2 regions of the Brevibacillus ruminantium genome follow, and region 2 is predicted to be linked to the other one. Evidence: riboswitches for the same ligand, from Rfam matches in the RefSeq annotation. Region 2 holds a riboswitch; the other holds the start of a gene.
The links. Region 2 has a riboswitch for cyclic di-GMP ahead of NDK47_RS02775 (methyl-accepting chemotaxis protein). Riboswitches for the same ligand answer to the same signal wherever they lie in the genome.
Positions count from the first base shown of each region.

Region 1: it holds a riboswitch for cyclic di-GMP, as region 2 does, so the genes downstream of both, NDK47_RS04740 (transglutaminase-like domain-containing protein) here and NDK47_RS02775 (methyl-accepting chemotaxis protein) in region 2, are expected to answer to the same signal.

Region 1 is NZ_CP098755.1:959,937-967,616, reverse strand. It holds gene NDK47_RS04745 (SpaA isopeptide-forming pilin-related protein) at 1-2,315, opposite strand, end outside; gene NDK47_RS04740 (transglutaminase-like domain-containing protein) at 2,655-3,458, opposite strand; cyclic di-GMP riboswitch class I at 3,474-3,561, opposite strand; gene NDK47_RS04735 (class D sortase) at 3,643-4,323, opposite strand; gene NDK47_RS04730 (response regulator) at 4,353-5,495, opposite strand; gene NDK47_RS04725 (EAL domain-containing protein) at 5,712-7,680, opposite strand, start outside.
Region 2 is NZ_CP098755.1:528,464-536,143, forward strand. It holds gene NDK47_RS27620 (hypothetical protein) at 633-761, shown strand; gene NDK47_RS02770 (DUF2325 domain-containing protein) at 911-1,180, shown strand; gene NDK47_RS02775 (methyl-accepting chemotaxis protein) at 1,278-3,008, opposite strand; cyclic di-GMP riboswitch class II at 3,074-3,157, opposite strand; gene NDK47_RS02780 (GNAT family N-acetyltransferase) at 3,483-3,965, shown strand; gene NDK47_RS02785 (ABC transporter permease) at 3,987-4,802, opposite strand; gene NDK47_RS02790 (ABC transporter ATP-binding protein) at 4,799-5,785, opposite strand; gene NDK47_RS02795 (ABC transporter permease) at 5,971-6,780, opposite strand; gene NDK47_RS02800 (ArsR/SmtB family transcription factor) at 6,791-7,680, opposite strand, start outside.

The sequences.
Region 1 (7,680 bases), 430 kb from region 2:
TGGATGGTCCAGGTGATTTCCTTCGTCACAGCATTATAGGTTCCCGTTTTCTTTCCGTTATCCTGTGTGTAGGTGTCTACGTCAACGGAAGCTTCCTGCCTTTTTGTGACTTCCTTACCATCCACTGTCCACTTCAGCAAGGCTTTGTTTACGTATTTACTCTTGTTTACTTTTTTGGGGTCAAAATATGTTTCGTACGTAATATAGTGATTTGTCGTTATCTTTTTAAGAAACGTAATGGTAAAGCCCTTGGTGTAATCTTCCGGATCATCTGGATTGGCCCGATAACCTTCCAGTATATAATCTTCGCCCTTCTCTAATCCGCTGATCGAAAGTGTTCCGGGAATAAGCTCCAATCCCTCACCGGCATAGTCATCGATGATGACGACATTTTCCATCTCCTGCTTGTCGTCATTGAGACTCATATGCCACGTAATGGTTTTTTTGGCGTAGTTTACGTCCCTGTCTTTGTCAGCCCATTTCGAGAAGACCAATTGCTGAATCCATTGATCCTTGGATGCCTTCTCACCGCTTACCAACTCGACCGTATTATTTACATTGTGGGAATCAATGACACGACCCTTGGCTTTTGTCTTGTAGACAATTTCATAGGCTGAATTGATGTCTTGCTGAAACTTCAGATCGAAGCCATGCTCGACAGTGTCATCGACAATGTAGTCGGTACCCTTCACCAGCGGTTGGGAGGTTTTCCGTTCCGCGCTGCCGTCATCCTTTATGACCATTTCATACACTTCAAAAGACTCCGTGTCCAGCTCTTGCAGAGTCTTGCTGAATGTATCTTTTATCCATGCTTTCTCTTGTGGGATGGATTGCTCGTTGTAGTTGTATCGAATGGTCCAGGTAATGACATGCGTAGTTGAATCCTGTTCAAACTTATACGAGGCGGTTTTTTCCAGCGGCTTGCTGAATTTCGCACGGACTTTGTCATATGCGTTCCATTTTGGCTCGCCGTCTTCCGAGATCGTCACTTTATTTTGGAAGGTTGCCTCGTAAGGAGCAGTGGTGATCGGGTCGACCTCTGTGGTGTATTTCACCTGGAATGCCTTGTCAATGGTACCGAAATCGAGTTTGAAGCCGTTTCCGGTGACAGTTGCCTTGCCCTTGTATTCATCCAGAGGGCCCTTTTCCACTGTCACGTTTCCATTCAGGTCAACGGACAGTTCATACACTTCAATCGAAGCCAGGTCGATTTTAAGTCCGTCCGGCAGTTCATCCTGGAATACTGCCCCTTTTATCGTTCTTTCATCCTTGTTAAAATTAACAACCCAGTCGATGGTGCTCGGGTTCATTTCTGTTTCTGTTCCCTTTTGGTTCCTGGGTGTTCCTTTCTTGCTGATCTCGCCGCCTTTATTTTTGAAATGAACGGGAACGGTCTGGATCACGGTTTCATCATAAGTAAACTTGATGGGATGCTTCGTACCATCTGTTATTTTACTTTCGTCAAAGCTTCTCCAGATCTCAAAGTAACCGCCTGATATTTCTTCAATGTATTCATTGAAGTAGAAGGTGACTGTCCCTGCGCGAGTTACTTCATACGTCCCTACACCCTCGGGATAACCCTGTAATTTAAGGATACCATCCAAAGGCTGCTCGGTTTTAAACTCTTCGGGGAGATTGAAGGTAAAGGTTGCCCCTGCTTTATACCCGTGGTCTGCACCTAGTTCCCACGTATATTCGATTCGTACTTCTTCACCGATGTCAGCTCGAATATCGTCCTTTGAAATATCTAGGTACTCCCCAGTTTTCTTGTCTTTCTGTTTTACGGCCACGCTCGTGATGATGTTATCCTTGATTTCCTTCCCATCACTGTCATCCGAAGGCGGTACAACTGGAACCTCAGGGACAGTCGGAGGAACTGGTACCTCTCCGGGCGGCACCTCTGGGTTACCAGGTGTTCCCGTCTCGCTTCCAGGTGTTCCTGTCTCGCTTCCAGGTTCTCCCGTCTCGCTTCCAGGTGTTCCTGTCTCGCTTCCGGGCTCTCCCGTCTCGCCTCCAGGTGTTCCCGTTTCGCTTCCGGGCTCTCCCGTCTCGCCTCCAGGTGTTCCTGTCTCGCTTCCAGGCTCTCCCGTCTCGCTTCCAGGCGCTTCCGACTCTCCTCCGGGTGCTTCCGACTCTCCTTCAGGAGCTATCTCTGTCCCATCGCCACCGGAGATTTCTTCCGTAGCGTTTTCCTGAACAGAGGCTGTCGGCACGCTTCCCTTTCCATTCGCCAATGCCAATGAAGTAGGTAAGAACAGGTTCAGAAATAACGCTGCCACCATGAAAATATAATACGCTTTTCTAAGTTCCCTCATCCTTGGAAACTTCACCCCACCTTTTCCATTGTCTCACTTGCACGTTTCGCACAGCACACCAATCAGCAAACGTCCCGGATCGCAAGCTGGCCCTTGTGCGGAGCTCACTTTTTTCCGGCGCTAACTGGACCGATTCTCTCTTTATCTGCTGCCCCTCTCCTTTCCATTCCCCATGCGCGATTGGCATCGGGATGTATTTTCTCTGGCTGTCGACCTGCTCGGTGTGTATCAAGGAAACTATATAGGATCAAACTGAATCTATTCTGAATATCCGAGACGCCAAAAAACCGCCCACCTCCTTCATGGAGATTGAGCGGTTGTTGCTTTCACACTTGGGATCTAAAATTGTTTTTCCGTTACATAATCTTGACGATTTTTGATCATCAGCGGTTTTGTATCGCCTTTTACCATAGCCGCATCATAGGTCGTATCGATAAAGACCCATTCATTGGTATCCTTCAGGTAAACCTCGTTCCAGGCATGATATTGATTGATATCATGTTTGCGGCCCATTATCAGCTTGGTGGGAATTCCCTGGCTGCGAAGCATGGCGGCAAATAGCGCTGAGTAATCATAACAAATCCCTTTTGATTCGTTCATCGTCGCTTCAATCGAGGGGAGATAATCATTGGTGACCTGCTGGGCTTTCTCGAAGTCGTAGCTGATGTTATGAATCATGAAATTGTAAACGGCTGCAATCTTGTCTTTGTCACTCTGCAAGCCCTGGGTCAGCTCCCTGGCTTTAGTGATTGCCTTCATTTGGTCGTTCCAGTAAATCATCTGAATCGGCTGAAGAAAAACCGTCTGTTCGTCAGTAGCGTTTCGGATTACTTCTTTGTTTTCTACCATTCTATATTTGTTGCTGCCTGCTACGTTTTCCAGCAGCGTGACTGTATATTTACCATCCCCCAACTGCAGGGGAAACCGGTTGTTGTCGGTGACACTGTAATAAAAATGTTGATTTCCTTTGCTGATCATAATTTTTTCGATTGTTTGTTTCTGAGGATCTTTTTCGATTTTTACAATTCCTTTGCTCGCTTCGCTTGCATCAATACGCGATGTGGATGGACCGGCCAGCGCCGTCATGGGAGCAGTCAAGAGACAAACAGCAGACATCATCATCACAAGGCGTTTTTTGAACATAAAAAAAACTCTCCTTTCGGTAACTGGCTGCCATCTTAATCAAATTAAGGAAGGCCCTATAGCTTTGCGTCTCTAATTTTCATTAGATTTGCCTTTATCGGTTGAAAGTTATCCGATGTATTTTTTTATTTTCTACTTCCAGTGTAATACAGCTCGTCCAAAATGTGAATCTCTTTTCTCTCTCTTATTCGACATTTTTCTGACCATCAATGACTTTGCCTTTGATAATCAGCCGATGCGTCGGGTTTTCCATGGGATGGCAGGTGATCAGCGTGATTTCTCGATCGACGTTATTTGCCTCCAACACCCAGACTTCTTCCGGCTTTACATACAGCTTCTCTGTGACCGTATATTCAAACTGGCCTTCTCCGCTATCTACGATGATCGTATCGCTTTGCTCCAATTCATCCAGCCGGTTAAAGTTTCGTCCATACGTGTAGTTGCGATGTCCGGCTATCGCATAGTTACCGATCTCTCCGGCCTTCCCGGTATTGGCGATACTGGCGACGGTCGTTTTCATATTTTTATCGGTGGCGCCATGCAGAATCGGCAGTTTCAAATTGATTTTTTCGATCATCAGGATGCCTTCCATGCCGGGATAACTGCTGAAATCTAGTTCTGTCTCCTGGGACTCTTTTGCTCCCTCCTGTTGCACGTCACCATCGTGAACGTCACCGGATGTATTCGTGGCTGCCTGTATGGCTTGTGCGGGTTCATCCCCGTTATGAATGTTTTCCATGGTGCTCTGCCATTCCCTGACCAGCTTTTGTTGCTGATAGTCATAGTACAGCTCCGACAGCTTCGGGAAAAACAGAATCACAATCCCGGTAAGAATAAGCAGAGTGGATACGAGTTTCGTCTTCATCGTTTGTTCGCTCCCCTCCCCCGATTCCCTTACTCTTTCATCCCCGGTTTCCACTGCTCATACCAATCGATCAATTCTTTGCTGGGCGAAACGTCAAACTCCTCTTTCAACCTGTTTGAAATGAGTTGAAATTGTTTCCTGACCTCACCCTGATGATTCATCGCCGCATACATTTTCATCAGCTCAAAATACCCATCCTCCAGATCGGGGCAAGTTTCCCTGATCTTTTGATACAGCATGATGGCCTCGGTATGTCGTCCAAGCGTTTTGAAGCACTCCGCGATTTGCTTGACATGCTGCAGCCAGATCAAGCGCATCCGTTCCTGCTCGTAGTCCGCCCAGATGTATCGATGCTCTTCCAGGTAGTTGCCGGTGTATAATGCCATGATCGCCAGATGCTGATCCAGTGTCTCAGGCATAACAGGTGGAGCCTGGCGCACACCGTTTTCCCACTCGTCCACATCCAGCTTTTCCTCTCCCCAGACCAAGCGATACCCTTCATCCATATACTTGATCGACAATTCGAGCCCAGCCGTCTTGATGATCTTCCGAATCTGGTAGATGGCCGTATGCAGCTGAGTGGTCGCTCTCTCGGTGTCATAGTCGGGCCACAGCAAATCGATCAGAATCTGTTTACTCACCGTTTTATCCCGATGAAACACGAGATAAGCAAAGAGCTCCGGTGCCTTCAGTGTTTTCCACGGGAACGACTGTGTCCTTCCCTGCGTATCCTGATAATGTAATCTTTGCATGCAGCAGAGCATCGCTTTTTTGGCTTCCTCGGTGCTTCTTGCTGTTTTTTCTTTGGAGGCCATAAATCGCTGCAGGGTCACGGTCAACCTGCTGTGATGGACAGGCTTCATCAAATAATCAAGCGCGTTCATTTCAAATGCTTTGACTGCATATTCCTGATAAGCGGTTACAAAGATAATCGAAAGACAGGGGTGAATCTTCAGCAGTTGCTCGGCTAATTCAAAGCCGTTAATCTCCGGCATCTCGATATCCAAAAAAGCCAGGTCCACCTCTTCCCGTCTGGCTGCTTCCAAGGCTGCGTGCGCATTATTGTATGTACCGATCAACTCGATACGGCCGTCCAAGTCCACTTGTTCGCGCAGCAGATTCTCCATTTTCTTTAAAGCAAGCCGCTCATCATCCACAATAATTGCTTTCAAGGCCCTCTCCCCTCTACGATCCAAACGTTACTTCTCCCCTACTGGCCGGACAACAGAAATCAACAATCGTTATGCCCCCTTCACACTATGATTGGAATGAACATTCGCAATACGACGAATATCGCTAGCACTACTGTTGCAGCCAGAATGAGATTCTCCTCATTTTACCTTCATTTTCAATTGTTTTCCATACGTTTTAAAATTTGGAACTTCCGTTTACAAGCCCTTTATTCTGGATGGCTCGAAAAATGACTTTTCCACTTCCTCCGCTGACAATGGCTTGCTGAAATAGTAGCCTTGAATTTCCTTGCAGTCATTTTTCGTAAGAACGTCAAGCTGATCCTTTGTTTCGATGCCCTCCGCAATCACATCCAATTTTAGATTCTGGGCCATGGAGATAATGGTAGCCACAATCGCTTTATCGCTATTGCTTATGGAAATATCGGTGATAAAGGATCGGTCAATCTTCAATTTGTGGATCGGGAACTTTTTCAAATAGCTAAGGGAGCTGTATCCCGTGCCAAAGTCATCCAGGCTGATCCGAATCCCGATTTTGTTCAGCTCCTGCAGGATACTGATCGAGACGGCAGGGTCCATCATCATGCTCTCCGTGATTTCCAACTCCAAATATTTGGGTTCCAGTCCGGTTTCCTCCAGAATATTTTTGATGTACGCTACCAGGTTCGACTGATGAAATTGCTGAGAAGACAAGTTTACCGAAACCGGAATCAATGGACCTCCGTGCTCATGCCACAGCTTCATTTGTCTGCACGCTTCACGTAAAACCCATGTCCCAATCTCAAAAATCATGCCCGTCTCTTCCGCGATGGGAATAAACAAGCCCGGTGACAGCATCCCTTTTGTCGGATGGTTCCATCTCACCAGTGCTTCTACGCCAATCATCCGGTTATTTTCCGCATGAAATTGAGGTTGATAGTAGACGACCAGTTCGTTGCGTTCGATCGCTTTCCGCAAATCCGTTTCCAGTTCAATGTTTGTGATCAGTTGGTCTTCAAGCTCCGGCGTGTAAAATTGATGGCCGTTTTTGCCTTGCTTTTTCACTTCATACATAGCTGCATCTGCTTTTTTCAGCAGTTCAACTGAATCCTTTCCATGCACGGGGAACAAGGCTGTACCGATACTTGCCGAGATGTAAAACTCGCTATCTTTCAAATGGAAAGGAACCTTCAGCGCGCTGATAATCTGTTCAGCCAAACTCTGAGCCTCTGTTCCATCCGCATCCGTCTCGCAGATAATGGTAAATTCATCTCCGCCCAGGCGGGCAACTGTCGCTTTGTACCCTTCTGCACTCTTCGTGATTCGATCGCTTACGCCTTGCAAAAAAATATCGCCGTATGTGTGTCCGAGAGAGTCGTTTATCATTTTAAAGCGATCGATATCCAACATCATGACGGCAAAGTAGGAAGTCTTGTCCTGCTCATACTGCTCAATGGCTTGGGTGAGAATCTCGTTAAATTTTCTTCGATTCGGCAAGCCTGTCAAATCATCATGATACGCCTGATGTTTGATTTTCTCTTTCACTTTATTCTCTTCCGTTATATCCTTTATGATGATATGACTACCAACCACTTCATCTTGAATTTCCACAGGCACTTTGATAACACTCAGTTCGACACGTTTGCCGTCCGGTCGTATTATGGCCGTCTCAAAATTGTTTTGGTTCGTTTTTTCCTGCTCTTCCTCTGCAATCATTCGTCCGATTTCGGAAATGTGCCGGTTGATGTATTCTTCTGTCCGAAATCCCCCAATCATCGCGACGGCAGGATTCATGTTCATGATCGTACCTTCCGTATTAATCGAAATAATGCCGTATTCAATATTTTGATACAAAGAGAGATACCAGCTTTCATTCTCCTGAATCACGGAATCCTTTTGAGAAAAGCGCTTGTTGATAAATACGCCAAACAAGGTGACACCGAGGAGCAGAAAGGTGGCAACCACGATGATATAAGCCAGGGTTTCCGTCTCAATATTCATATCTGTACTGCCCGGGATGAACCCATCAGTATGAAACTGTGCGGCATACATTCCTGTATAATGCATACCCGCAATCGCGGCTCCCATAATAAGCGCGCTCCCCAGTTTGTACAGATAGGCAAAGCGAGATTGATCTTTGCGAAAATAAAACAGAAGCCACAGGGCTGCGAGTGAGGCAGTTGCCGCA
Region 2 (7,680 bases):
GTTTGGGAGCGGGGCTGTGGTGGAGAAGCATGTTTCCCTGCTCAGCTCCGTATTCCGCCCGCAAGGGGGGTATACACTGTCCGCTCCAGGGCGATTCGCGGGGGAGACGCAAAAGCCGCATCGCTCCGAGGTCATCCCAAAGTTGCGCTCCTTTTTCCCGCGAATCACCCCTCCGCTGAGCAAGGGCTCCACAGTCGCACCGCAGGGAAACATGCTTCTTCGCGATACCGGTGCTGATAAAAGAATTGTGGGTGAATCGATGATGAAAAGCAAAGATAGAAACAAAGATAGACTACACAGATCAAAAACGTTGAAAGTAATATTATGATACAACGTTGATCGGTTAAGTTCTTGGCTCTTTCACAGATGAAAATTAAATGATTTCTAATTCAATGAAATGTAAAAAATGGATGTAACGTTTCTTTAGTGTTTGATCTGCTGACCGAAAGGCACTAGGTTTTTTAAACAAAATTAATTTGTTTTTTTAGCGCTTGGTATTACCTTCTTTTTTCATCATTAAGATTCCGCGGAGAAGCAAATGTCCGGAGAAGAATCATGGTTCCCTGCGGTGCGACTGTGAAGCCCCACTCAGCGGAGCAGTGGATGGCGGGAAAAAGGGACGCAACCTTGGGATGACCACGAAGCGCTACTGCTTTTGCGGACCCCCGCCAGCCGCTGTGGAGCGGACAGTGAACCCTCCCTTGCGGGCGGAGTACGGAGCCAAGCAGGGAACCATGATTCTTCTCGCTATGGCCACGTAGCACGTTACCCAAGCATGGAAACTACCACAAAGTTGACAGATAACGTTTCTCTTCCTATAATTAAACAAAAACCTATCTAAATACTCGGTATTAAAAAGATAACCTGCTGAAGCATCAGGAGGTTTCCTGTACAAGGAGGGGAGAAGCTAATGTCAGCCGTTCTGGTTATTGGAGGAGACCGTTTAGGCAATATCACCGATCTGCTGCATGATCGAGGTTATCAGCAAATTTACCATGTCACGGGGAGAAAGCATTCGCAATACAAAGTGAACATCCCGTCAGACACAAAAATGATCGTAGTGTTTACCGACTTCGTCAATCACAATCTGTCCTATCACGTCAAAAGTCAGGCCAAAGCGAAAAAGCTCCCCATCCTCTTCTGTAGAAGGTCGTTTACGATGATGGAGAAGATGCTGTAGCGGCTGGCTGATCCCCTTGGAAGAAACAAGCCCCCACGCTGACCTTGCAGAAGGTGCGCTGGAGGCTTGTTTTTTCTTGTTTCAAGGAAAAAAATACCTACACGGCTGCCTCCAATTCCGTCAGCAGCGAGATCACCTGGCTGGAGGCGAGTTGAAGCTGTTCAAAGGCTGCCTGCGCCCCGGCGATATTGTCTTCTTCATAGCACTGCACCGCTTGTTTGGCATAGGTGTGCACGGCTTTGTGAGGCTCCTCGAGCTGTGCAAATACGGGATGACCTTTGACTTGGTCAGGCAAATCTCCATAGTACCAGGTTCCCAACCGGCAAGCATGGTGTGAGGCGACCTGGTTGGAGTTCAATGTTTCCAATCCCAGCAGCATGTTGTAGATTCTCCACTTCCACAGCAGGTGGTCGGTTTTCGCTACGCGGACAATATCCTTGGAAGAGAACTTGACGTTGATTGAAAAAAAGCTTTGCCGATAATCATCCATGTATCTGCTGAGTTCCAAAATAATTTTGGCAGTCTCTTTTGAGATCTCCTGCGAATGCGTGCTCAAATCAAAAATAGTGGAGTTGCGTTCGGCGATATCCATCACCGTGGAAGACTGCTCCTCCGTCATGGCGGCAATCTGGGAGGTGGATTGACTGAGCCCCTGCATCGCGTCCACAATCTTTTCCAGAGCAGAATCGGCCGATTGTGCATCATGGACGCTCTGGCCCACCAGTTTTCCGGTCTCGCCAATTTGTTGCATGACCTGATGGGATACTTCCTGCAACGACTCCATATTGGCTGTAATCCGGGAAATCTGTTCTTTGGTATGCTCAGCGAGCTTTCGCACCTCAGTCGCGACCACGGAAAAACCTCGTCCATGCTCTCCGGCCCTGGCCGCCTCGATGCTGGCATTGAGTGCGAGCAGATTGGTTTGTTCGGCGATGTCCCGGATGATTTTAATAACGTCCTGGTTCAAGCCGATATCTTGGTGAAGTCGCTGGACTTGTTGAGCAACTTCGGTATAGACGTGACCAACCTTTTGGATATCCTCCAGCGCTCTGTTGATGACTTCTTTGCTTTGTTCGGCGGATTGAACGGCCTCGTCCGTTACCTCAGCTACTTTGACCGCGTGGTTGGCGACCTCTTGGATGGAGGCGCTCATTTCCTCTGTCGCGGCCGTCACACTATGACACTCCTCGATCTGCTGATCCATCACAGTAATGAGTTGCTTTGTTGTGTCCAGTTGGGTCATGTGATTAAGCATGTCGGAGACTCCGAAGAGGAAGGATTTAAACGTTTCTTCCATATAGATTTCCACGATCAGCTGCTGATCGAATGCGGCCAGCTTCTGCACAGCCAGTACAGCCCGCATCATTTGATCGGGGCGATGATGCCATTTTTCCATGAGAATCGAAGTCATGGCCTGAATGAGCAAATGGTGAGCGGAAATGAAATGCTCGGCTGTCAGATGAATGCGGCTATGAACTTGTCCGATAGTAACTCTGTTCATGACATACTCATGGTCAATCCGGGCCTGCAGGAATTGATCCAGATAGCGCACCATGGTCTTGCGCAGCCGGTCCACAGTAGAATTGATCTGGATCAACTGCTGGAGATGCTCCACAGAGGTGATCGATGCATAAAACTGGTCGATCATCTCAGACTTATGCGGCGCAATCACGTGGGAAGCTTCTCTGATCGCATCCAGTGTGTCCTGGGTGATCCCCATAAAAGCCAGGCGTTCCTGAATGTGATCTTCCACTTGGGTGATATTTGTCGAATGGGAATACTCCAAATAGTTTTTCCATGACTTTGGCTTTTTCGTAAACAGGTTCATTGTTTGCCCCCAGTGTTCCTATTTTTCAATTTTTTGCCATGTAAAATCAAAACCGACCCTATCAGGAAGATTAGGGTCGGTTGCACTACTTACTCCCCGCCATTCAAGTGCCCACGTACAAACGGCAGATCATCGTTTCCTCAATGATGTGTATAGGTATATTCTCAATGTGAAGGGAAATTATGGGTATCGCTCTCTCTTATAATATAAACATTTTCTAATGGCTTGTCCACAGGGCGGGGGATGAAATCATCAGATCGTCAATTTCTGCTTCCATTTCGTGGTAGAATAAGCATGGTTGCTATCCGAATGGCCTTTCCCGCTTGTTTCGCAGTAAATCTCCTCGGGTCGTTCGCAGATTTTCCATTCGAATGATTCAAAAGAATGTATCAAAAAAGGAGAAAAAGCACAATGAAACCATACGAAAATAGCCTCGGCTGTGATAATCTCGGCGAGAAAAAGAGGGGGAATCCCATGAACATCCGGCATGTACGTGAAAGCGACTATGTACCAGTGATTTCAGTGATTAATGACTGGTGGGGAGGACGGCAGATGGCCGACATGCTCCCCAAGCTCTTTTTTCAGCATTTTCAGGACACCAGTCTGGTCATGGAAAAGGAGGGCGAATTGCTCGGCTTTTTGATCGGGCTTGTTTCGCAGACGGACCCAAACCAGGCCTATATCCACTTTGTCGGTGTTCACCCCGCGTATCGAAAAGACGGGATCGCCAAGCAGTTGTACGAATTGTTTTTTGAGAAAGTAAAGCGGAAAGGGTGCAGGACAGTCCGATGCGTAACCTCTCCGGTGAATAAAGTGTCGATCGCCTTTCACACCCGCATGGGATTTCAGGTGGAAATGGGAGATGGCGAGGTAGACGGCGTCCCCGTCACCACCAATTACGATGGAAAAGGGCATGACCGGGTTTTGTTTCTGAAGCATTTGGAACCACTGTCCTGACTTTACTGGAACATCTACAGATTAATAAAGGACCATATTGCCTGTGCGCTTCATATGCCGCTCTGCCCTTTTTAACAAAAAGACGGATGCTGCCACCAATAGCGACAGTACGCCGGCCAACAGGAAAAGCTCCTGCGCCAGCTCCGTCAGACCGGAGCCTTTCATCAGCAAAGCGCGGATCAGATCAAGCGCATAGGTGAGCGGAAAGCAAAAGGAGAGCAGCTTCGCCCAAAAGGGAAAGGCGAGCGGCGGGAGTCTGACGCCGGAAAAAATCAGCATCGGTTCATCCAATACCGTGTACAAAAAGCTGGCATCTCGCGAAAAGAGAAACAAAACGCTGAGAAAACCGCCCCAGACCACAGCCGAGCTGAGCAGAATCAAAAAGGAGAGCGGAATCGCCCACCAGCCGCTGATCTGGATACCGCCGACAAGCACCACGGCGAGCAGGGCAAAGGTAAAAAACAGCCAGACGCCTTCGAGGAGAGAGGAAAGAGAGCGTCCGTAGATGAAGACAAGCCGGTTCACCGGACTGATAAAGATCATTTCCATCGTGCCCGCCTGTCTTTCGAAGCTCATCTGCCAAGCAGATTGGACCAGACACCAGAAAAAGATATACCCCAGATAACCGGTCAACAGAAAGAGCGGAAGCTGATCGGGGGCGACGAAGCGGGCGAGCGGGCTGTCGGCTCCCATGCGAAACGGCGCGAAGGAGTAATACGCCGTGACAAACATGACGACAGGCCAGATCAGCAGGCTGAAGTAGACCATCCGGCTGTGAAAGGAGTGGCGATGCTCTTTTTTGATTTCGGCTGCGAGCAGTTGGAAGGTCTGTTTCATGCGCTTCTCCTTTCAGCCAGCTCCAAAATGACGTCCTCCAGTGAAGGCTGCTGTGTGCGAAGCTGCAGAACAGGGGACTGGTGGGCAGCCAGCAAGGAGAGCAGGGGAGCTGTCATATCCGTCTCACTTTGCAGAAGAACGCTCCAGCTTTGGGCGGGCGTCTCCACGATGTGCCACGTCCCGCCATGCTGGGTCACCATTTTTTGCAGGTCACGCTGGAGAGCGTCGGAGAGGGCAGGAATCTCCACCTCCAGTCTGGTCCCGTGTGCCAGCATCCGCGTCAGTGCGGCCGGAGTATCATGGGCGATGAGCCGGCCTTTGTCGATGATAAACACCTCGTCACATAATTCCTCGACTTCATGGATGTAATGGCTGGTCAGAAGGATAGCTTTTCCTTGCTCCGCAGCCAAATGCTTGACATGTCGGCGCAACTGACGGGCGATCGGGGCGTCCAGACCGAGCGTCGGCTCGTCGAGAAAGAGGTATTTCGGGTCATTGATCAGTCCGCGGGCGATTTGCAAACGCTGCTTCATCCCTTTGGAATAGCGCTCTACCGGGGTATCGGCTGCTTCCGTCAAACCGACCTGCTCCAGCAAAAAGTCGATTCTCTCTGTCATGCGGCTGCCAAACAGCCCGTAGAGACTGGCAAAATACTGGAGGTTTTCTCTTCCGGTCAGGCGCCAGTACAGCATTCGTTCACCGCCGGCGATCATGTTGACGAGCGCCTTTACCTGCCGATCCTCCCGTACAGCATCATAACCGTCTACCGTAATCGTTCCGTCGGTTGGTTCCAGCAGAGTGCTGCACATTTTGATCGTGGTGGTCTTCCCCGCCCCGTTGATTCCCAATAATCCGATAATTTTCCCCGGGCGCATGTGAAAAGAGAGGCCGCCCACGGCTTCCACCTCTCGCCATTGGCTGCGAAACAAGCCGCTTCTCTCCTTTACCCGGTAAATTTTCCGCACATCGTCAACGATCAACATCTGCGAATCCCTCCTGTTTTTATCAAAATCCGGCAGCTACAGTCGTTTCTGCCGCTTGGGGAAACACCAAAGCCGGTATCGTCAGCCCTATCGGCCGACGCGTACACACGACAGTGTTTAAACACTTGATTAAAGCCGAGCACATTGCGCAAACAACCTGAAAAAAGCCAAGCTTCCGCGCTAAATTAGCCGAATATGGATTCCAGCACCCGCTTTTCCATGCGCCTGATCGCGGCGGTGCCAAGTGCCAGGTAGATCAGCGAAAGGATTCCCAGATGCAAAAGCGCAGGAGCACTCGTCGCAAGCGGTTTTCCCAGAATAACGCAAGCGCGAAAGGCTTCGAGGGCAGGGGTGAGCGGCATCAGCATGCTGAGCGGCTGCAGCCATTCCGGGAGGTACGCCACCGGATAGGTGACGCCGGAGAGAAAGGCCATAGCCACAAACAGCGTGTTCTGGGTGATGTAGGTATCGCGGAAGCGCAGCATCAGCGCACCCAAAACCAGGGCCTGACAGAAAAAAGCTGCTGTCGAAAACAGCCACACCGCGATCGCGCCGCCGCTATTGGCCCCGCCCAGCGTCAGACCAAACAGCGAACCAGCCAGCAAAATAACAGCAAACTCAAAGATCGTCCGCATGAGCTGCTGAGAGACGTTGCCGAGAAAGTAGCCTTTGCGGGAAGAAGGAGTCAGCAGCAGCGCTTCCAGCGTCCCTTCGCGCAGCTCGGTAATCAGTGACCGGCTGACGTTCATCAGGGTGGAAACGGCGAACGAGTAAAAGGCGCCGCCCAAAATGGCGTAGCTCAGGTAGTCCGGCGACCCGGCGTAGCTGGCAAAGCGGGGGTCCAACTGTCGGTCGAATACATACTGGTATGCAAAAAAAGCAAACAGCACGGTGTACACACCGGCCAGGATATGACCGATGACAAAAGACCACGGGTAAGCTCGAAGCATGACCCGCGTATTGCGGATAAAGGTGGCTTTGGCCACTTGCAGGATGGCATACATCTTAGGTCCCCCGTTCCGTCGTGTCGTTTTCCAGAAGAAAGCTGGGGTCCGGCATGTCGATAAACTCATGGATATCGACAGCGAGTTTTTCCAGTCGCGCAGGTACCCCCCGGTAGAAGACAAACCGCCCCCGTCTTTCGCTCCAGGCAAAGCCGGCGTCGACGATCAGCTTCATATGCTTGACGACAGCCGGTTCGCTGATTTTATGCAAACAAGCTAACTGCTGGATACAGTACGGATGATTGAGCAAGGATTTCAAGATAGCGATGCGGGTCGGATCGCTGAACACCTTCATTTTGGCCACAAAGTCTGCGGCAATCACCGGTTTTTCTGCCCGCCCCGGCACGTTCACTTGAATCCCAGTCAAAATCCGCTGGGGATAGACGCCGAGCAGCAGATGCGGCGAAATAAAGCTGGAGACGAACAGATGGATATGGGACAGATCTTCATAGGCGAACTGATAGGTTTTCGCCTTGTGAAACTGGACAAACCGATCACGGATGTGCAGGCGCGGATGAATCTGCGAGAGAAAGGCTATCGGGTCCTTTTGCAGAACCTCCACGCTTTCATGGACAGAGCGAATCAGCCAGGGCTCGATGCGTCGCTCTTCCTCTTTGAAAAAAGGCAAGTAGGCGTAACAGAACTCCAGAAACAATCGCTGGGCTCGCAACGGACGGCGGATCAGCTCCCGATGCTCCGGCTTCAACTGTTCGAAGGCGCTGTCAGTATGGCCGTCGATCCAGCTTTTTACCAATCGGCGATGGTGGATCGGACCAATCATCGCCTCGACGAATTCCTCCGGACTCATCTTCTCAATCCGTTCCAGCCCGGCTTCCACGGAATGCTGGTATTTCTCTTCCCAGGGAAACAAAAAGTCCATGACCTCCAGGA